One region of the Paraburkholderia sp. GAS448 genome, then DNA from elsewhere that is predicted to be linked to it. Evidence: riboswitches for the same ligand, from Rfam matches in the RefSeq annotation. Region 1 holds a riboswitch; each other region holds the start of a gene.
The links. A riboswitch is a leader RNA that binds a small molecule or an ion and turns the genes downstream of it on or off. The one in region 1 is predicted to bind cobalamin.
Positions count from the first base shown of each region.

Region 1 (7,271 bases):
AGTTGCTGCTCGCTCGCCAGCAGATGTTCTTCGACCTGCTCGCGATAGTCGCCGGGGTTCTGCCACAGGCCGCGTTGCATCGCCTCGAGCAGGCGTTCGCAGATGCCATGTAGCGCATGTGGATTGTGCCCGGCGAGGAACGCACGCGTATCGGCGTCATTCAGGTACGCATCGGCAACGAGCGCGTATTGATGATCGGAAACCACGCGCGCAGTCGCATCGTAACCATAGAGATAATCGACGGTTGCGGCGATTTCCGCCGCACCTTTGTAGCCATGCCGTTTGACGCCATCGAGCCATTTTGGATTGACGACGCGCGAACGGATGACCCGCGCGATCTCCTCATGCAGCGTGCGAATACGGGGCGCGGCCGGATTGCTGTGGTCGGCGTGATAGACATGCGGCTGGTTGCCGGCCAGATGCCGTACCGCTGCGACCATGCCGCCCTGGAACTGGTAGTAGTCGTTCGAGTCGAGCACGTCGTGTTCGCGGTTGTCCTGGTTCTGCAGCACGACGTCCAGTGATGCGAGGCGTGTTCCGAACGCCTGCCGCGCCTCTTCGCCCGCGCTTTTCTGCGCGTAGGCATAGCCGCCCCAGGCCTGATACGCGCCCGCAAGATCGCCATCCGTTTGCCATTGCCGCGTATCGATCATTTCCTGCAGGCCCGCGCCATACGACCCCGGCTTCGCGCTGAACACGCGCCAGCCTGCCCGCCTGCGTGCCTCGGTTGCGTCCATGCCACCTGCGATCAAGGCATCCCGCTCGCGCATGACGCGTGCACGTATCGGATTCAGATCCTCGGGTTCGTCGAGTTCGGCTACCGCCTGCACGGCGGCGTCGAACAGATGCATCACGTTCGCGAACGCATCGCGGAAGAAGCCCGACACCCTTAGCGTAACGTCGATGCGAGGGCGATCGAAAATCTCGATCGGCATGATCTCGAAGTCGGTGACGCGATGGCTGCCCGGCGCCCACTTCGGTCGCACACCGAGCAGCGCCAGCGCCTGAGCGATATCGTCGCCGCCGGTACGCATCGTCGCCGTGCCCCACACGGAGAGGCCGATCGCACGCGGGTAGTCGCCATGCTCCTGGACGTGCCGTTCGATAAGCTGCTGCGCGGACTTGAGACCGAGCGCCCATGCGGACTGCGTCGGAATCGCGCGCGTGTCGACCGAATAGAAGTTGCGGCCGGTGGGCAGCACGTCCGGGCGTCCGCGCGAAGGCGACCCGCTCGGCCCTGCTGGCACGAAACGTCCTTCGAGTCCCCGCTTCAGCTGGAGCATTTCCTGCGGGCCGCATGCATCGAGACGCGGCAGTATGTCGTGGCGCAATCGTTCCAGAACCCGTTCCGCCTGGGGCAGCGTACCGGCCTCATGTGGAGCTTCGGGCGCATCTTCATCGCACACGCGCCGCAACAGTTCCGCCGCCAGCAGTTCGAGACGTTCTCGCGTGTCGCCGTTATGGCGCCACGGCGCATCGCTGACACGCTGCAGGATGTCGGGGCGCGGGCCGTCCCACGCTGCAGACCAGTCAGCAGACAGGGGATCGAAAAGATGATCGACCGCGAGGTCGCGCGCGAGCGCATCGATCAGACCGGCCTTCGTGCCCTGCCCGTCGCCCACCGGAAAGCGCCCGAGCGCCAGCAACGTATCGCGGCGCTGCCCCCCCTGCGGCGATTGCCCGAACGTATGCAGCCCGTCGCGGATCTGCGCTTCCTTCAACTCGCAGAGGTACGCGTCGGCACGCGTCAACAGCATGTCTTCAGCGTCCTGCCCGTCCGGTACGCTCAGACTCAGTTCCTCATGCAGGCGATGCTTGATGATCGTCTCCAGAATCGTTCGCCGCAGCAGCTTCGAACGACGCGGATCGACCATCAACGCCTCGTAGTATTCGTCCACCTGCCGTTCGAGATCCTGCAACGGCCCATAGTTCTCCGCGCGTGTGAGCGGCGGCATCAGGTGATCGATGATGACGGCCTGAGCACGCCGCTTGGCCTGGCTGCCTTCGCCCGGATCGTTGACGATAAACGGATAGAGATGCGGCATCGGCCCGAGAATCAGATCGGGCCAGCACGTATTGCTGAGCGCGACGCTCTTGCCCGGCAGCCATTCCAGATTGCCGTGCTTGCCGACATGGACGACGGCATCGATACCGAAGCGGTGCCGCAACCAGAAATAGAACGCGAGGTAAGCGTGCGGCGGCACGAGATCGGCGTCGTGATAGCTCGCGTAATCGCCGCCGTCGCGTGAACGGGCCGGCTGGATGCCGACGAACACTTGGCCGCAGCGCCAGCCCGCGATCATGAAGCGCCCACGCCGGATCGTCGGATCCTGTTCTGGAGGGCCCCAGCGTGTATTGAGCGCGTCGCGCGCTTCAGCGGGCAGTTGCTGGAAATACGTCAGATAGTCATCCAGCGAAAGACTCTGCAATGCCGGACGCAGATCACGCACAACGGGATCGTTCGTCACGCCCTGCGTCAGCGTGCGCATCAATGCATCGCCATCGGCAGGCAAAGCGTCGACGCGATAGCCCTGCTCCTGCAGCATCGTGAGTATGCCGACCACCGATGCCGGCGTATCCAGCCCGACACCGTTGCCGATACGGCCTTCGCTTACCGGATAGTTCGCGAGGATCAGCGCGAGTTTCTTGTCCGCGTTCGCGATGCCCCGCAGGCGGCACCAGCGCCGGCTCAGTTCGGCGAGAAACGCCACCCGCTCGAGGTCCGGCTGATAGCGCACGACGTCGACTTCGGTGTGCGGACAACGATAGGCAAGCCCCTTGAAGCTGATGGCGCGTGTAATGATGCGGCCGTCTACTTCGGGCAACGCGATGTGCATCGCGATATCGCGGGAATTGAGGCCCTGATTGTCCTTGACCCAGTCGTCGCGGTTGCCGCCGCTCAGGATCACCTGCATGACGGGCGCGTCGCCGGCGAGCGCCAACGGCTCGGGATCGTCGATCGCCGACGCGGCGAACGCCGTCGTGTTCAGCACCAACGCCACGTCGTGCTGTGTGCACAGCTGCTGCAGCACGTCGCGGCTGACCGCGTCTTTCAGCGACGTGATCGCAAGCGGCAGCGGATTCAGGCCCTGTGCATCGAGCGCATCGATCAGCGCATCGAACACGGCCGTGTTCGCCGCCTGCAAATGCGCACGGTAAAAGAGGATCGCGACAACCGGCGCGCCGGGGTGCCAGCGCGCCTGCCAGTCTGCCACCGTGGGCACGTCGCGCGCGGGATGATAGAGCGCTGCCGCCGGCAAAGGCTGAGGCAGTGCGGGCTCATGCCCCCAGCCGAACGCGCGGAAGGCGATGAAGCGCAGGAACGCTTCCGCGTTTTGCGCGCCGCCTTCGCGCAGATAGCGCCACAGTTGATGGCATAGCGCGGCGTCCGCCGTGCTGCGCGCGAGCAGATTCGGATCTTCCTGCAGATCGCCGGAGAACATCGCGAGCAGCTGCTGCCTGCGCCCGGCGAGCGCGACCACCTGCTCGATGCCATAAGGCCAGTACGCCTCGCCGCCCAGGTGATCGACGATCACGACCTTCGCATGCTGCAACACGTCTTCGACGTAGAAATCCACCGATGCCGGCTGCCGCAGGAACGTCACGTTCGCGAGCCGCAGGCTCGGAAAATCCGCGCCCAGCCGCGGAACGACGCTGGCCAGCAGGGACAGCGTGGTATCGGCCGAACTGAGCACGACGATGTCCGCCGGCTGCTGGTCGATCCGTATGACGCCGGCGGTATCGTCGACGAAGCCCCCCGGCGTGGTGCGCAGCAGATGCATACCGCGTTATACCTGTTGCGGCTCGGCGCTCAGCGCGACCGTCAGCGCCTGTTGCAGCGTCGCCTGATCGAGGTCTTCGCCGATCAGCACAAAGCGGCTCGCTACCGCCTCACCGGCCTGCCAGCGACGATCGAAGTAACTGTCGAAGCGACGCCCCACGCCCTGAACGACGAGCCGCATCGCCGCTCCGGGCAAGGCCGCAAAACCCTTCACCCGGTAGATCGTGTGGTTCTCGACCAGCCCCTGCAATGCTGCGATAAGCGCTTCACGCGACGACACCTGCGCCTGAACGACAACGGAATCGAAATCGTCGTGGTGGTGATCGGGATCGTCTGCGGACCCGTGATGGTCGTGACGCAGATGAATCGTGTCCTCCGAAGCCGACTCGAGCCCGAGCAACGCGTGCAGATCGAGCTGCCCCCTATGCGCACGCACCACCTTGACCTCAGGCGGAATTTCTTCGCGAATCAACATTTCGGCCGCAGCGAGTTGCGCATCGTCAAGCAGATCGGTCTTGTTGAGAATCACCAGATCGGCGGCGGACAACTGGTCTTCGAACAGTTCATGCAGCGGCGATTCGTGGTCAAGATTCGGGTCGGCCTTGCGCTGGGCATCGACTGCCTGCGGATTCTCCGCGAACTGGCCGCTCACTGCGGCAGGCCCGTCGACTACCGTGACCACTGCGTCGACGGTGAAGCTGTTCTTGATCTGCGGCCAGTTGAATGCCTGCACGAGCGGCTTGGGCAACGCAAGGCCGGACGTTTCAATCAGCACGTGGTCGATCTGGCCTCGACGCTCAACCAGTCGCTCCATGACCGGGAAGAATTCCTCCTGCACCGTGCAGCACAGGCAGCCGTTCGCCAGTTCGTACAGTTGCCCTTCCACCTCGCGGCCTTCCTCGTCGCAACCGATGCCGCAACCCTTCAGGATCTCGCCGTCGATCCCCAGTTCGCCGAATTCGTTGACGATCACCGCGATCCGGAGTCCGCCCGCGTGTTGAAGAATGTGCCGAAGCAAGGTGGTTTTGCCGCTGCCGAGGAAGCCCGTGACGATCGTTACGGGAATTTTGCGCGTCTGCATCCTGACTCCAGGGTGGTGGACTGTTTGAAGGATGAAGCCCCGAACTTCACCGGATGCCCGCCCGCAACGCCCTGCGGCATGCTCACGCCGCGATGCGACAGTCGCAACGTCAGACGATCGTCGGGCAACACGCGGGGACGAAATACGGCCTTACGGAAACAACCGGAAGCTCAGTGAATTCGTGGACTATCTGGACCATGCGCCGCATCCCCGCGGCGCCAACCCGTATTTTCTGGCCGGTATCCGGGCTCGCGAAAACGCCGCTTCGCCTTCCCGCGCATTCGACATCACGCGCAGTGGACAGATGCCTGCCTGTCAGGTCATGACGTGCACGCATTGAAGCCAGCTTTGCATCGTTTTCACGATGCCTTCGCTTACCGTTGCGGGGGCAGCACAGGTTGGCCCGATCCGTGCAGGACAGGCTCCCTGTTTCCCGTTTAACTGCGTGCACAGAGCGTGCACGCGAGCACCAGAGTGCGTGGGAGTGTAGGCTCCGTCAACCCCGACGTCAAGAAAACGCCCTGCCTGAAGGGAACTGAGGGCAACTGAAGACCCCTGCAGCCTGCGCTGGGCAAAGCCGTGCTATCGTATGCGCGCGTTTGGTGCCCGCACGTGCGTTCGCATGTGCAGTTAAACGGGAAACAGGAAGCGCGGCAACGCGCCCGGCCTGTGCTGTCCCCGCAACGGTAAGCGGCCTGCGGACTTCGGTCCGCGCATGTCATTCAACGCCACTGTCTGCGTCTGGCAGCCGGGAAGGCGAATGGCATGAGGTCGTCAGCCCGGATACCGGCCAACGCAAGGGGCGACCGTCGCTTTTCGCCGAACGCCGGATCCGCGGGGGACGGAACCTGGTGCCTGAGCGCGACCGGCCGCGCGCGCGAGACGCGCCGTCGTTGCGCATGACGTGTGGCATCGCATGACCCATTCATTTTCCGGGCTCGTCCTTGTGACGGCCCTCCCGCTCCCGTCTCCCACCAACATGGCGCGGCGAGCGCCGTGCTGCCCGCGATGAGCCGCGCCTGGCTGATCGGCGCCGGCCCCGGCGACGTCGAGTTGATGACACTGAAGGCAACGCGCGCGCTCGGCGAGGCCGACGTCGTACTCGTCGACGATCTCGTGAATCCCGATGTCCTGCAGTTCGCGCGGACCGACGCCGAGGTCGTGTACGTGGGCAAGCGCGGCGGCCAGCCATCGGCCTCGCAGGCCGACATTGTCGCCACGATGCTTGCCCATCTGCGCGCCGGGCGCAGCGTCGCACGACTGAAAGGCGGTGACCCGTTCGTCTTCGGCCGTGGCGGCGAAGAGCAACAGGCGCTGCGGGCCGAAGGCATTCAGGTCGAAATCATCAACGGCATTACGGCGGGCATCGCGGCGCCGGCAGCGATCGGCATCCCTGTGACGCACCGGGATCACGCGCAGGGCGTCGTGTTCGTCACAGGTCATGGCGCGGGCAGCAGCGAGCCGGACTGGAACGCGCTGGTCGCCACACGCATGACGCTCGTCGTCTATATGGGCATGCGTCGCCTGAACGAGATCGTCACGGCGCTGTTACAGGCCGGGATGGATCCGCAAACGCCATGCGCCGCGATCGAATCGGCGACGCGCCCCGAGCAGCGCCATGTGCTCGCCCAACTCGATACGCTCGCGGGCCACGTGGCCAGCGCCGGACTCGGTTCGCCCGCGATTGTCGTGATCGGCGGTGTGTCGGCGCACGGCATCCCATCGGCGAGCCACGATCGATGAAGACGCTCACCGTAGGCATCGGTTGCAGGCGGCTGACTTCGGCGCGACAGATCGAGGCGGCGGTGAGGGTAGCGCTCGCGGGCATACCGTTCGACAACATTCGCGAGGTTGCGACGATCGAATCGAAAGCAGAGGAGCCTGGGTTAATCGAATTCTGTGCGCGTCATGCCCTTCCGTTGCGAAGGTTTACGCGCGAGCAGATCGCCGGGTTTGGCGCGGTGCCGACGCCCTCTCACACAGTTCGCGGGCTCGCAGGCGTCGACGGCGTCTGTGAGCCCTGCGCGCTTCTCGCTTCTCCCGACTCGATATTGATCGTCGGCAAAACGGTGGTCGACGGCGTAACCGTCGCGATTGCCTCCATCACCACATCATCATCACACAGGATCCCGGCAACAGGAGACGCCATGAAAACAGATCTCGAATCCCATCAACGCATGACGCAGCGCCGCCGCGAAGGCCACGAAAAGAAGCAGGCCGCAGCAACCGTCGAGAAAGGTCTGCTGATCGTCAACACCGGCACTGGCAAGGGCAAGACCACGGCCGCCTTCGGCATGGCCGTGCGCGTGCTCGGACACGGCATGAAGCTCGGCGTCGTGCAGTTCATCAAGGGCGCGCTACATACGTCTGAGCGCGATTTCCTGGGCGCCCAGGCGCATTGCGATTTCG
Region 1 is NZ_JBNDKT010000006.1:318,854-326,124, reverse strand. It holds gene cobN (cobaltochelatase subunit CobN) at 1-3,782, opposite strand, end outside; gene cobW (cobalamin biosynthesis protein CobW) at 3,789-4,862, opposite strand; cobalamin riboswitch at 5,080-5,351, opposite strand; cobalamin riboswitch at 5,445-5,671, shown strand; gene cobA (uroporphyrinogen-III C-methyltransferase) at 5,871-6,605, shown strand; partial or broken gene P3T23_RS14935 (cobalamin biosynthesis protein) at 6,602-6,901, shown strand; gene cobO (cob(I)yrinic acid a,c-diamide adenosyltransferase) at 7,010-7,271, shown strand, end outside.

Region 2 (7,271 bases), on a different contig from region 1:
CTGCCACCTTGCGCTCGGTGATGTCGTGGGCCGTCGCTGTCAGTGCTTCGGGCTCGCCGGAAAACGGATCGATCACCGGGCGAAGATAGGTTTCCATCCACAGAATCCGGCCATCCGGGCACGGGAAGCGGCTTACCTGGGAAGCCTCCGTCGCGTCGCGTGCCAGCCGGCCGATGGTGGCGGCCAGCGCCTCGCGATCCTCGGGCAACACAAGGTCCGGGTAATACACGCCTGTGAGATCGTCGGGCGCCCATTTCATGACGGCCTTCGCGCGCGGCGAAACATAGGTGAGACGGCCGTCGAGCGACATGCTCATCACGATGTCGGTCGCGTTCTCCGCCAGGATCCGGTAGCGGCGCTCACCCTCGCGCAGCAGCCCGACGAGACGGTTGCGCAATGACTGGGTGACGCTGATCGGCAGCGCGATGCCCAACGCCGCGAGCAGGAACAGCTGCAGCGCGAAGATGCGCCCTTCCATGCTCTGATAGTGAAACATCCAGAGCGGCCCCGAGCCGCGCATCGTGAAGGTGACCGCGATCGCAAGGCATAGCAGCAAACCCAGCAGCACGCCGGCGAGATCGGCCTGAAACGCCAGCAGAACGATCGGCGGGAGCGCCCAGTAAAGCAGATGAACACGGTTTTGCCCAAATACGCCCGTGGTCACGACGCAGACCAGTAGCAACAGCAGCCCCGTCTTCCAGCGGCGGTCGGGGTGCAAGAGGCCTTTTACTTCGCCGGTCCAGAAGACCACTGCCGCCGGCGTGAAAAGGACGAGACTCAGCGCATCCGAAATGAACCAGTTGGCGAGGTTCGGCAACATATTTCCGCTGAGTTGTCCGCGCAGCAAGGTTACGGCGACCAGCCCCGACAGGACGGGCGCAAGCAGGATGGCGCCAGCGAGAAAGCGGACGAGTTGCTTCGAACGGATCAGTTCGACGACCGACGAGATACGTGGCGCGAAGCTGAACGCCACCAGCACTTCGAGCATGTCGGCAGCTGTGTAGGAGGACGAGACCGCGAGACTCAGGCCGAGCAGATTGGCCGCGAGATTGCCCGCCAGCCCACCGGCAAAGACCCAGGTCACCCGCCCCGGCCGCGCCACCATCATCTGCGCGAGCAGCACCGCGTTGGTCAGCCAGATCGGCGCGATTTCGCCGGCCATGCTCTTGAGTGCCCCGCTCGCCATGCAGGTGAGCATCGTCACCACGAACGCAAGCGACAGGGTCCAGAGCGGCGCGGCCCATCGGCGTGAACGCAATGACTCAGCAAACGCCTTGAACCCAGGAGTTGGCCCTTCGGATGACAGCCCCATTTATTCGCTCTCTCTGATTCTTTTTCTTGCTATCCGCGGAAATCCGCGGACGATACGCCAGCTTCGCTGGAGTCAGGACGTTCCGGACATCGCCCCAGACCCCATCAGGGAGAAGCGGTAAACCGCCCCTACGCATCTGCTTATCGGCAGGTTGCGCCGGATCTTGAGACTTCCTTCGTGCGACTTTCACATTGAAAGCAATTTAACCCTGGACTTGCGGGCGCCAGCCGCGCGGGCTCAGACAATGTCCCGCACAATGGCAAGACGCCGAACGCAACCGCGGCGACACGGTCGGGTTCGGCGTCAGAAACACGCGGAAGGGATTGGACTTGCTAAAGGTTGTGAAGAATACGGCTGCCGAGGGTTCCGGTGAAGCCGGCGCCCGCTCGGCTAACTGCACGACTTGTGCAGCGACGCAGCCCGGGCGCCCAAAGCAGTCAGCCCGCTACAGCCAGGCCGACTTGCCAGCTGCGCGCCCCCCGTGCTGCGCGCGCTCGCTGCGTTCGACCAGCCAGCCGAACAACAGGCCGATCGTCGTCCAGATGATCAACTGCATGCCGATGGCCGCAACGCGGAAGTGCCACAGCAGCGTGGCCGGAAAGGCATCCGGTACTTCGTTGATCGTCGGCAGCGCGATCTGCACCGCCGCGATGATCGCGACGTATACCAGGCCGCCCACGATCGCCGCGTTCCACTGGCCGAAGCGCACGACTGCGCGTCTTCGCACCTTCAGCGAGAACACCAGTGCGGCAATTGATATCGCGATCATCAGGAAGAACAGCCCGGTACGCTGGCCGATCGTTTCAGGGTCGCCGATCGATGGTGGATTGGCCGGGTACTTGAGATTCGGCACAATCACCAGCGCAATGAACGCGGCAACCGCAAGCGCCGCCGACAACGCGCGCGGACCGAGCTTGCCGACCCGCCCGTACGCATACGCGAAGGTGAGCGAGAACAGGCCGCCGAGGGCCGCGCCATAGACCACCACGCCAGTCAGCAGGCCGAGACCCGCCTGCGTTTCACGGCTGACCAGTTCCGGCTCCGCCGCTTCGCCGCGTGCGGCGGCGGCTTTTTCTTCGAACGAAATAGCCTGATTGACGTGCGGTTCACCGGCCACCCGGGCGAATGCGAACGTGAGCAAGCCCGCGGCGATGCCTGCGAGCATCCCGCGCAATAACAGTCTGCCTACCATCAGGAACCCCCGTTAGTGGCAGGGGAAGCCGAGCAGGTGGCGAGCGTCGTGAACGAACTCGTGCACGTACATGCCAGGAACCAGCGAAGTCGCGCCCTGTTCGGCGCCGACGAAATACAGTGCGAGCAACAGCAGCAAGCCGCCGAAGACCACCCATGGCAGCAGTTCGCGCAGGGGAATCGGTGTCGGTTGAGCAGTGGGCTTGAAAACGGTGTCAGTCATGACGGAACTCTCCAGAGGTTACGCGCCCCGATAGTCGAACAGGAAGGGATGACACGAAGCTCAGGTCTGGCTTTCGGCTTGTGGATGAACCGATTACAGTGGCGCGACCGCGCCGGGCTTACACCGGCTTCCTCGCTTCAGTGGCGTTATTCTACGCGCTAAACTTCGCTGCGCAGCGCGATGAATGAGCAAAGCGCGCGACACTTTCAACCAGAAGGACACAGGATGCAGACACGGCTGCTGTTGATCAGTCACGCTGCAACGGCGGCGCTGCGCAGCGGACGGTTTCCCACCGACGATCCGCTGGACGCACGCGGTCTCGCCCAGGTCGCGGCATGCCGCGCGCGCGTGATGTCGCTGGCGGGTGAGGCGGATGCGGTCTTCTGCAGCCCCGCGGCGTGCGCGCGTGACACGGCTGAGGGGCTTGGATTCACCGCCGTCCCCGTCGAAGCGCTGGCCGACATGAACCTGGGGCAATGGCGTGGCAGGCGTCTTGCAGACGTCGCCAGCGAAGAGGCCGATGCGCTGGCGGCATGGGCTCGCGAAGCCGATGCGGCGCCTCCCGATGGCGAATCGTTCGGGGCGGTGCGCCTGCGCGTCGGCGCATGGCTCGATGCGCTCGAGCTGGACCATTCCTCCATGGCCGTCGCCGTCACGCATGCCGCCGTGATCCGGGCGGCGATCGTTCATGCGCTGGGCGCGTCGCCCGAGTCGTTTGCACGCATCGATATTGCGCCGCTTTCGGTCGTCGAATTGCGGTGTTCGATTCGCGGCGGGTGGACGTGGTGGGCCGCTCAGGTGCAGTGAACATCGTTGATGTCGCGGTTGTCGCGGCGCTTGCGCGGTCGGGATCAGAACCCGGTGGCGGATACCGGCCGCGATCAGCAACTGGCTGCGGCTCGATGACGGATCGCTCGTAGTGATCACCGGCGGTGCCCCTGACGACGCGCGCTGATACACCGTCTCCAGATACGCGTCGGTGCGCTTCGAGAGCAGGTAGTCCACAGGGAGGTCTTCGGGTCTACCGGCTTGGCATAACACCGGTCCGCCAACATTGTCACTGTGCCCGCTCACTCCATCATTGCGGCGTCGGGCGGAGCGATTTGACATCGGAAGATGACGCGCCAAAATAGTTTGACAAAAGTTGACACCTGGGCCGACCCCGGCCGCGATACTCTAGTGCGGTGTTCGTTTAATTTTCCTCTGATCTGCTAACTATTTCAGGACGGCTGAGGGGAGCAATACGTTTATGCAAAACATGTATTTAAAAATAAGTAGTACAGATGTTAAGTGAAGTTGAACACGAAAGCTGTCCCATCGTGCGACTGGCTGCTCGTGGACTTAGCCTGCGTTGCTTGCGGGCGCTTTTATCTCTAAGGGGGAGTTGGAAATGTCGGAACGGGAACGTAAAGGAACACTGCATCGCTTCGCAACGGTTGGCGCGCTTACTGAGCGCGGCGGGCGCGTGAGTACCGGCTACGGTCGAAGATTTGCGGGCTTCCAATGGCGCGGGTCGGCGATACCGTTACCTATAGCGACGGCAGCGAAGCCGTCATCATTGACGGCGCAGGATATGCGGCCGTGTTGGGGGACTGCCCCGCCGCGCTGGTCGGTAGCAATCTCAGCAATGGCGACCGCATTATCGAAACGCCTTGGGGACACCTGGAAATGGGCGTTTTCATCGCCGACGATGAAACGGTGCCGGGCCTGTTCGATGCGAACTGGACGCCGCCACCGCGCAAACCCCTGGATCGTTTCGCCGTGTGCGGTGCAACTACGGCACGGGGCGGTGTCGTGCGCGAAGTGTCTAGCGTATGGCAAGTCGAAGGGACGTACCGCAACGCCGCGGGCATTGGCGATTATGTCGAGTATGAGGACGGAAGCCGCGCACGCATCATTACGGGTATCGGCATTCCTGGCATTGAGCGGACCCGGTATGCGGTCGTTGGCAGTCTGCTGGATAACGGCGACGTGATTACAGACAGCCCGCACCGCGAGCCGCTCACGTTTACCATTTTTGTTCCCATTGACGAACACGGTGTCGCGCTGACGCGCCAGTAACTGGGGGGACATCATGAGGCGTCGAATCGCTGTTGTAGGCGACACGTTGACGAGCGGCGGCCAGATTCTCGACTACACGCAGACTAGCGGTTTTTGCTTTCACGGCCACAAAGCCGCGCTCATTGGCGAAAGCGCCTACTGCCAGAAGTGCAAAAGCATGGGAACGATTGCCAAGGCGGGCGGCCCCTATCGGATTAAGTATCACACCACGCGCGAGGCAGCGTTAGACGACGATATCGTCTTGTGCAGGTGTCCGACACCGCCCCGCATCATCGCCGGGCTTGCGGGCGAATCGTGGGTCGAAGACCGGGAAGAAGGCTATGAACGCCGTATGAACCTATCTACCACGCGAGCCGCTAGCACGGATAGCGCGCCCAATCGGTACGGTCAACAGTTCACCCTTCAGGACGCGAACGGCCACGTTTTGTGCGACACGTATTACACGGTCCGTTTGCCGTCCGGTTCACTTGTGCACGGCGTAACGGATCACATGGGCCGCACCAGGCGTTACGCAACCGATGGCGCGCAACGCCTGCGTGTCTATCTCGGACACAGGGAGGCATAAATGACCGACAGCGCGTATGTAATTCGCCTGAAAATGCGAGGTATGCAGACATGATGCGTTTCAATCTCTGCGTAGGCGATCAGCCCGAGACAGGGGGCCACATAGTCCCGCATGTGCTAGAAGTAACGCGCACGATTTTGGGCCACCACGTGGCGTACATAGGCGGACAAGCGTATTGCGAAGCCTGCAAGTGCATGGGACAAATCGCCAAGGCTGGCGGCCCGCGCCGCAGTTACGTCTGCGGACATGAAGTCGCGCTTGATGGCGACATTCTGCAATGCAAATGTCCGAATCCACCGCGCATGATCGCGACGACGCAAAACCGGTCATGGGTCGATGATAGTGCGACGACACGTACCGCCGTCAATGCACCTTGTATCGCGACGCAAACCACGCACGACGAGCGGTTCACACTTCGCGATGTCAACGGCCGCGCCTTGCGCGACACGTATTACACGGTCCGTCTGCCGTCCGGTTCACTTGTCCACGGTGTAACGGATCACATGGGCCGCACCAAGCGTTACGCAACCGAAGGCGCGCAACGCCTGCGTGTGTATCTCGGACACAGGGAGGCGTAGATGACCGGTATCTACTATGCAGCAGTTGAGGACGATCCGCTGACAAGCGGCAAAGGTAGCCGCGTATTCACGCACAAACTGGCGAGTAAGATCAAGGGCGAAGATGGCAAATATCGTCGCATGGCGTTTATCGGAGACGAAGCCTATTGTTCGGCATGCGATAGCACTGGCGTTATTACCTACGGTGCAGGCGTGAGTGACAGACACCGCATGATTGACCGTGTGAATGGCGGGCGACGGCAGGCGGTAGGCGGCGATAACGTTCTTTGCAAGTGCCCCGAGCATCCCCGCATTATCGCCATGTACGGGCGTAAATGGATAATCAACGACCGGGGCGAAGAAACACGCGCCCCCATTGCCAAAGCGCCTGTGCAAAGCCTCCCCCATGACGAACAGTTCACACTGACTGATGCAGCAGGTCAGGCGCTCGCCGATACCTTGTACACGGTCCGCATGCCTTCCGGCGAACTGATACACGGCGTCACCGATTCGTCTGGCAGGACCACACGCTTCAAAACGGACGGCGCGCAACGCCTGCGCGTCTATCTCGGGCATAGGGAGGCGTAATTGACTGTCTACCATGCAGTTGTGGAAGGCGATCCGCTCGACAACGGGGGCAACAGCCATGTTATCGGCGGTGCGCCACATTCGACCATCGAAGGCCCGGACGGACGGTCGCACGGACAGACGCACCTGGGACACCAAGCCTGGTGTTCAGTTTGCCAGTCTTTCGGTGAAATCGTTGCGGGTGCGGGAATATCGGACTATCTGCGCGGTTGGGACGGAATCCTGGGCGCACAGGAAGCGGTTGGCGGCGATATCGTAATCTGCAAGTGCGATCAGCATCCGCGCGTCGTATCCGTCTATGCGCGTAGCTGTGAGTACATCGACACTAGCGACGCGTCAGCAGCCAGCTTGCCAGCCGCTTCGGTATCCGCGCCACTGGTCAACTACGACGAGCAATTCACGCTCAGGGATGGTGAGGGTCGCCTACTTGCCGAGACCTATTACACCGTTCGTCTGCCGTCTGGACTTTTGCAGCACGGCTTAACTGATTCGCAGGGACGCACTGGGCGCTATGAAACAAAAGGCGCTCAATCTATCAGAATTTATCTTGGCCATAAACAGGAGACATAATGCCTGATGCACTCGCTACCGCAGTAACAAACACTAATCCGAATTCATGCGTGAATGTCCAATCAGGCCGACTTTGCAAGCCGTGGCAAATATCACAAGCGGGATTAGCATTCATTGAGACATGGGAAGCATTCCGCGCACACTTGTATGATAACGACGGTGCCGGTGGTGGCGGAAATACTACAATTGGATATGGGCACCTTG
Region 2 is NZ_JBNDKT010000001.1:298,327-305,597, forward strand. It holds gene P3T23_RS01330 (diguanylate cyclase) at 1-1,258, opposite strand, end outside; gene P3T23_RS01335 (CbtA family protein) at 1,758-2,504, opposite strand; gene P3T23_RS01340 (CbtB domain-containing protein) at 2,517-2,726, opposite strand; cobalamin riboswitch at 2,773-2,903, opposite strand; gene P3T23_RS01345 (histidine phosphatase family protein) at 2,952-3,533, shown strand; partial or broken gene P3T23_RS01350 (porin) at 3,585-3,731, opposite strand; gene P3T23_RS01355 (hypothetical protein) at 4,230-4,787, shown strand; gene P3T23_RS01360 (PAAR domain-containing protein) at 4,801-5,352, shown strand; gene P3T23_RS01365 (PAAR domain-containing protein) at 5,406-5,930, shown strand; gene P3T23_RS01370 (hypothetical protein) at 5,931-6,497, shown strand; gene P3T23_RS01375 (hypothetical protein) at 6,498-7,067, shown strand; gene P3T23_RS01380 (lysozyme) at 7,067-7,271, shown strand, end outside.
Region 2: another riboswitch for cobalamin. It lies ahead of P3T23_RS01340 (CbtB domain-containing protein); the one in region 1 lies ahead of cobW (cobalamin biosynthesis protein CobW).

Region 3 (7,271 bases), on a different contig from region 1:
AGGCCGCTCGCGCAGAGCCTCTCGCGTGGCGAAGCGGGTGTGTTGTCGCTCGCCTTCGTCTCGACGGCCGATTACGGGTTGCTGCCGCTTCTGCTGCGCGACTTCGGCGCGCGCCATCCGCGCGTGCGCCTGCAGCTTGCCGAAGCGACCAGCGACGTGCAGATCGACGAACTCGTTGCGGGCCGCATCGACGCCGGCCTCGTGATTGCGCCGCTGCCGCCGCGGCATCTGGCCCAGCTATCCTGGCTGCCCATCGCGCGCGAGCCGCTGGTGATCGCGATGTCGTCGGAGCTGGCTGAGCACGCCGGCAGCAACCCTGACGGGGACTGGCGCGACGAGCCGGTCAGCCTGCGCGACGTCGCCGATGCGCCGCTCGTGATCTTCCCAAGGCGTCTCGCGCCAGGCTTTTATGACATCATTATGGATTGCTACGGCGTCGCGGGGCTCACGCCGCGTATCGGCCAGGAGGCGATCCAGATGCAGACGATCGTCAGTATCGTGTCGGCGGGCATGGGTGTCGCGCTGGTGCCGCAATCGTTACGTAATCTGCGGCGCACGGGCGTCGTCTACCGGCCGCTGCGCGAATCGGTGCCGGCAATCGAGACGGGTCTCGTCTGGCGCACGGGTGAGGTGAGTCCGGTGCTGGCGGGCTTCATCGACATCGTGCGCGCGCATGCGGCCACGGTCGCGGCGCACGGTGCGCGCAAGCGCTGACGAATGACTTCGAGACTATCGCGAACCCATCGGGCGACGCGCCGTCCAATGCATGTTTTGTTGCCGCGCCCGTCGCGGTTGCCGTAACCGAATCCGCAGTTGAACCACCCATAAAAACACATGCTCATTCACCCCAATTTCGATCCCGTCGCCATTCACCTGGGGCCGCTCGCGGTGCGCTGGTACGGCCTGATGTACCTTGTGGCGTTCATTGCGGCAATCGTTGTCGGCCGCTTGCGTCTGCGCCTGCCGCATGTCGCTGCACAAGGCTGGACCGCGAAAGACATCGACGACATGCTGTTTTACGGCGTGCTAGGCACGATCCTCGGTGGCCGGCTCGGCTATGTGCTGTTCTATAAGGCGAGCTGGTACTTCGCGCATCCGCTCGATATCTTCAAGGTCTGGGAAGGCGGCATGTCGTTTCACGGCGGCTTTCTCGGCGTGACGTTCGCGATGGTGCTGTTCGCATGGCAGCGCAAGCGCACGTGGTTGCAGGTCACCGATTTCGTCGCACCGATGGTGCCCACCGGGCTCGCCGCGGGGCGGCTCGGCAATTTCATCAATGGCGAGTTGTGGGGGCGCGTGACCGATCCGTCTGCGCCATGGGCGATGCTGTTTCCGGGCGCCGCCAATGAGGACGCCGGCTGGCTCGCCACGCATCCGGAACTGACGACGCGCTGGCATCTGGCCGATGTGTTCGCGCAATATCACATGCTGCCGCGCCATCCGTCGCAGTTGTATGAGATCGCGCTCGAAGGTGTCGTGCTGTTCCTCGTGCTGTGGTTTTTTACGCGCAAGCCACGTCCGGTGGGTGCAGCGTCCGCCGTGTTCCTGATCGGCTATGGGCTGGCCCGCTTCACCGTGGAGTTCGCACGCGAGCCGGACGATTTTCTCGGGCTGCTGGCGCTGGGGCTTTCGATGGGACAATGGCTTTCGCTGCCGATGGTCCTCGTGGGCATCGCGTTGCTGGTGTGGTCGTATCGGCGCGGCAAGCGTCAACAATCATCGGCGGTCGGCGCGAACTGACGCGTCTTCACAGAGGAAGAAAAGCAAAACGCCACGGCATGCCGTGGCGTTTTGCTCTTCTGCGGGCAATGAACGAAACGCTCCAATGGAGCGCACCGTATTACTTCATCTGGACCGAACCCGATACGTTCACCGTCACCGTGGACGTGCCGCCTTCGAGCGGCATCGGCGCGGCGGCTTTGGCATCGGCGCCCATTGCATGGGCGCTCATCATCATCATCGGACGCGGCATGAAGCTGTTATGCCCGACGTTGACTTCGCGAATGGTGTAGCCGCTGTAGCCGAACGCCTGTGCCGATGAAGCGGCCTGCTGACGGAACGACGCGATCGCCTGACCGGTGAGCTTCTGTTCGGCGGCGCGCTGCGCTTCCGGCGACAGCGAGAACAACACATTGCCGACCTGCATGATCGACGACATCTGTCCGGCGAGCTTCGATGCCGCAGCGAAGTCGTGCGACTCGAGTTGTACTTCTGTGCGGCCACGCCACGCCGAGATGCGCCCGTCGCGATCGGTTGACGGAAAGATCGAGAATGCCCCGGTGCGCGCGGTGACGCCAGCCACGCCGCGCGCCTTTTGCAGCGCCGCGTCAGCGCGCTCGTTGAGCGTGCTGGTGAGTGAACCGGGGTCGCTCGCTTGCTGTTCATAGAACAGCGTGATGTTGACGACATCCTGCGGCACTTCGGTGCTTGCCTGCGCCGACAGCGACAACACGCCCGACGGCGGATTTTGCACGACAGTCTGCGCGTGGGCGGTTGCTGGCGCCAGCGACAACGCGAGCGGCGCCGCGGACGCGACAGCGAGAGCGAAGGCGAGTGCGTGTTTTCTGGTCATCGTTTGATTCCTTTCTTGGGCAGGTTGTACGCGATGCCCTATATCGGGCGGCAGGCACTTGAAGTCCAACCGGGCGCCCGTCGAGGCTGTCGCGATGCAAGCACCGTGCATCGGAGTGGCACGGTGCTTGCGACTCAGTTAGGCGGCTGTAAGATCAGGTTGGTTCCTCTGCGCGACGGTCCGGTCAGGCGATGCCGCGCGATGTCGCGCATAGCAGCTAGGCGAGTTGCTTCGTAATGAAGCGCCATTCGGCTTCAGTGACCGGCGTGATGGACAGCCGGTTGCCTTTGGCGAGCACACGCATGTCCGCAAGTGCAGGATATTCGCGCAGCTTTGCGAGCGGAATCAACGGGATCTTCTTCTTGAAGACCACGTCGACCAGTATCCAGCGCGGTGTCTCGCGGCTCGATTTCGGATCGTAGTACGGACTTTTCGAATCGAACTGGGTAGGGTCGGGGTAGGCCGTCGACGATACCTCGGCAATCCCGGCGATGCCCGGCTCCGGACAACTCGAGTGATAGAAGAGAACACCGTCGCCCACCTGCATCATGTCGCGCATGAAGTTGCGCGCCTGATAGTTGCGCACGCCCGTCCAGGGGAGGGTGTGCCGAGGGGCGTTGGCGAGGTGGTCGATGCTTGCTTCGTCCGGTTCGGACTTCATTAGCCAGTAGCGCATGAGTCGATTTGAACGTTGAGAAGAACACAGGATAAGCGCAATGCGTGACGCGGCGCTAGCGATGCGGAAGGAACACTACAAACGGAAACGGCATCGGACGATTGTCCGATGCCGTTGAATAGGTCCCCGCCATAGCCGCTAGGCCGGCATCCTGAACCGGGAGTTCAGAATTGGTCGCAGTTAGCAGCACTTCGGGTACATCAGACGGAGTGACGCGCACACCCGTGCTGCAAATTTCCGCAACCGTGCACATGGCATTGGTTCAAGGAATATATGACCTTGGCGAACCAGGCAGGGAAGCTGACAAAACTGACTGGATCCAGACGCTCGAGGTTACCTCGGGTGACCTCGCGAACTGCTCTGAATCCGAAGCGGGCCCGATGTTCCAGATGGCCTGCCTCTGAATAACTTTTACTGCACACCGTACTGCTGGATCACTGCGCCCAGCTGTTCGTTCATTGAGTGCATTGTACGCCGGATTTCTTCGGCGGGAAATGATTCTCCATGACGTACGCTAGCCTGCAGCTTAAGCAGTTCCGATGCCAGCGACAGCGCAGCCATGACGGCAATGCGATCCTGGCCGCGAACGTTGCTGGTCGAACGGATCTTCGACATCTCTGCATCGACGCGCGCAACGGCTTCGAGCAGCGCGGCTTCGGTTTCCGGCGAACAGGCGAGACGATAGGGCTGGCCGAGGATCGAGACTTCGATCTGCTTTGCGGTCATGCGTTTTCTCCGTGGCGGGTGACGTCGCCGCCGGCTTCAGTTTCGACTTCCTGCTGCGACGACGCGAGCAGATCAAGTTGATTGTCCGGCTCGGCGTGAGCTTTCGCTCGCGGGAGTTTTTCGAGGATCGCGTTCAGGCGCACCTGGGCGTCGTCGATCTTCGATGAAAGCGTATCGCGCTCCGCCTGCAGCGCGTTGCGCTCTTCGCGCATCTGCTCGAGCTCGGCACGCGCGGCTTCGCATTCTGCGCGAGCGTCGGCGAGCTGCTGTTCAAGCGCGCGACGCGCTTCGTGATGACGCTGGCTGATTTCGATCAGCCGGCCAATATTCTGTGAGAGTGTTTCGAGTTCGGTGAGCATGTGCTGCGTCCTCTAAAGACACGGCATTTTAGCGCGGAATGTGACAGCTTCCGACAATTGTCTCGTTTCGAGACGTAACAGCTCTGCTTTATACCTGTTTTATGCGTGTTTCGAGCGAGTTTCGTGCCTGTGGCATGCAGAAATTTTGCTCGCATTGCACGCGACGTGCGCACGCGAATTGCAGGAATCGACCTTTCTTGACGCCCCAGGAGGCCGCTCCTACACTTGCGGCACTTTGGTGCCCGCGCGCGTTTTCACATCGTGCGCAGTTAAACGGGAAACAGGAAGCCGCGTCCGCCAGGACGAGCCAACCTGTGCTGCCCCCGCAACGGTAAGCGACCGCATGATGTCATGCAGGTCGACCTGGGCGCGCCTCCAGCGAGGCGCGCGATGCCACTGCGCTATTCGTGCGTGGGAAGGCGGGTCGATGTGTCGCCAGCCCGGATACCGGCCAGAGTGAGGGGCGTCGTCTGCGTGGCTTCACGCCGGCGGACCGCCCTGTTACGCATCGGCTTGCGGGGAAGCAGGCCAGGCACGCTATCCACAGGAATCAACCGGATGTACACGCCCATCGCCGGCACGGCAGTACTCGCCGTGGCCGGCTTGCCGCTCGGCGCGCAGGCCTTGCCCGCAACGACGGATGAAGCGCCTGCGCTTGCGCAGGATACGGCGCCGTCGGCTGCGCCCGGCGACACTGCAACCGCCAGCACAACGGCCGCTCCCGCCACGAAGCCCGCCAGCACCACGCTCACGCCGATCGTCGTGACTGCGGAGCGCGGCCCGCAGCCGCTCGCCGACGCGATCCCTCAGACCGCGCGGTTCGACCAGCAGGACATCGCCGACACCACGGCGCGCGATCTGCCGGGTTTGCTGCAACTCGCGCCCGGCGCGCAGATCGTGCGCAATGGCGGCCCGGGTTCGTCCGCGAGTCTGTTCCTGCGGGGCGCTTCGGCACAGCAGTCGCTCGTGTTGATAGATGGTGTGCGTGTCGATTCGGTCAGCCTCGGTAGTGCACAGATCGAGCAGATCCCGCTCGATCAGGTCGATCACGTCGAAGTGGTGAACGGCAATGTGTCGGCGCTATATGGTTCCGGCGCGATTGGCGGCGTGGTGCAGGTGTTCACGAAGGACGGCGGTGATCATCCGCCGCGCTTCAATTTCTCCGTCGGCTATGGCAGCTATCACACGCAAAGCCAGCAGGCCGGTGTGAACGGTGCGCTCGACAGGGACGGCGCGACGACCTTCAGCCTGTCGCTCGCGCGGACAAAAACCGACGGCTTTTCGTCGATCGATCCCGCGCTCGCGCCGGTCAATCCGAACGCCAATGGCTATCTGAACGAAAGCATCTCGGCATCGCTGCGCCACACATTCAACGACAGGTGGGACGCGGGCATCCGCTATTTCCAGTCGAACGGCAACGACAGCTTCGACGATCCGTTCGGCGCGCCCACCGATCTCAACAATCTATACAGCAGGATTCAGCAGGCTTCGGTATTCGCGAACGGTCGCGTGACCGACTGGTGGACGACGCACTTCGTCGTCGCGACGGGCAACGATCGCAGCACCACGGCGTTGAACGGCCTTTATACCGACCACTTCAACACCGACAACCATCAGTACACGTGGCAGAACGATTTCACGTTCGCGCCGCAGCAGAAGGTCCAGGCAGGCTACGAGCATCTCGACCAGAGCCTCGATTCGGATGAGTACGGCGCGCCCGACCGTCACGTGGACTCCGGGTTTATCGGCTATACGGGGCGCTTCGGCGGCAGCCAGTTCCAGGCAAACGTGCGGCGCGACCAGTACTCCGATTTCGGCGGCGCGAACAGTTACTATCTCGGCTATGGCTACGATCTGAACGAGCACTGGAAGGTGACCGCAAGCTGGTCGGATGCATTCCGCGCGCCGACCTTCAACGATCTGTACTTTCCGGAGAGCGGCAATCCGTCCATCCAGCCGGAACACAGTCATTCGATTGAAGCGGCGTTGCAGTACGCATCGGATGCCCTGGGCGTGTTGCGACTGACCGCGTTCCAGACGCGCCATACGAACCTGATCGAATATCAACAGGTCACGCCGGGCGTGTATGTCGCGCAGAACGTCGGGCGGGCGAAGGTGCAGGGGCTCGAAGGATCGTGGAGCGGCCATCTGGGCAAGACTGACGTGCGTGCTTCGCTGACGGTGCAGAATCCCGTCGACGAAGACACGAACACCGATCTGAACCGGCGCGCGCGCCGCTTCGCATCGCTCTCGGCGAACCGCGACGTTGCAGGATGGCGCGTGGGCGGCGAGTGGATCGTAAGTGGCGAGCGCGACGATACCGGCAATACCCTCGGCGGCTATGGTGTAGTGAACCTCTCCGCGCGCTACAACATCACGAAGGCGTGGTACGTGGCCGCGCAGATCCAGAATCTCTTCGACAAGGACTATGAACTGGCCTACACATACAACACGCCACGACGCGGCGCCTGGCTCACGCTCGGCTGGCAGCAGCAGTGATGCGCATGGTGTACTGAGCCATCGTGTCTTCTGAAACCACGCCCATGAGTCGCCTCGCACTACGCACCGTTGCCGGCATGACCGCGAAGCGCGCGGCCGCGATCTGGCTCGTGCTCGGCGTGCTGGCGTTCCTCGTGTTTGTCGCATCGCTCATGCTTGGCAGCGTGCCCGTCTCGCCGGTGCGCGTGCTGGCTGCGCTGCTGCCGTGGCATGGCAGCAGCGAGTTGGCATCGACGGATCTCGCGGGTGAAATCGTCCGCAGCCTGCGCCTGCCGCGCGCGCTTGCCGGATTCGCGTGCGGCGCATTGCTCGCCGTTGCCGGTGCCCTGTTGCAGGTGCTGCTGCGCAATCCGCTCGCCGAACCGTACGTGCTAGGCGTGTCTGGCGGCGCGGCCAGCTTCGCGCTGATCGCGATGATCGCGGGTTGCGCATGGTGGAT
Region 3 is NZ_JBNDKT010000013.1:153,048-160,318, forward strand. It holds gene P3T23_RS23640 (LysR family transcriptional regulator) at 1-714, shown strand, start outside; gene lgt (prolipoprotein diacylglyceryl transferase) at 835-1,740, shown strand; gene P3T23_RS23650 (SIMPL domain-containing protein) at 1,841-2,572, opposite strand; gene P3T23_RS23655 (EVE domain-containing protein) at 2,790-3,248, opposite strand; RNA gene ssrS (6S RNA) at 3,368-3,549, opposite strand; gene P3T23_RS23665 (cell division protein ZapA) at 3,660-3,974, opposite strand; gene P3T23_RS23670 (ATPase) at 3,971-4,333, opposite strand; cobalamin riboswitch at 4,553-4,803, shown strand; gene P3T23_RS23675 (TonB-dependent receptor plug domain-containing protein) at 4,892-6,832, shown strand; gene P3T23_RS23680 (FecCD family ABC transporter permease) at 6,877-7,271, shown strand, end outside.
Region 3: another riboswitch for cobalamin. It lies ahead of P3T23_RS23675 (TonB-dependent receptor plug domain-containing protein); the one in region 1 lies ahead of cobW (cobalamin biosynthesis protein CobW).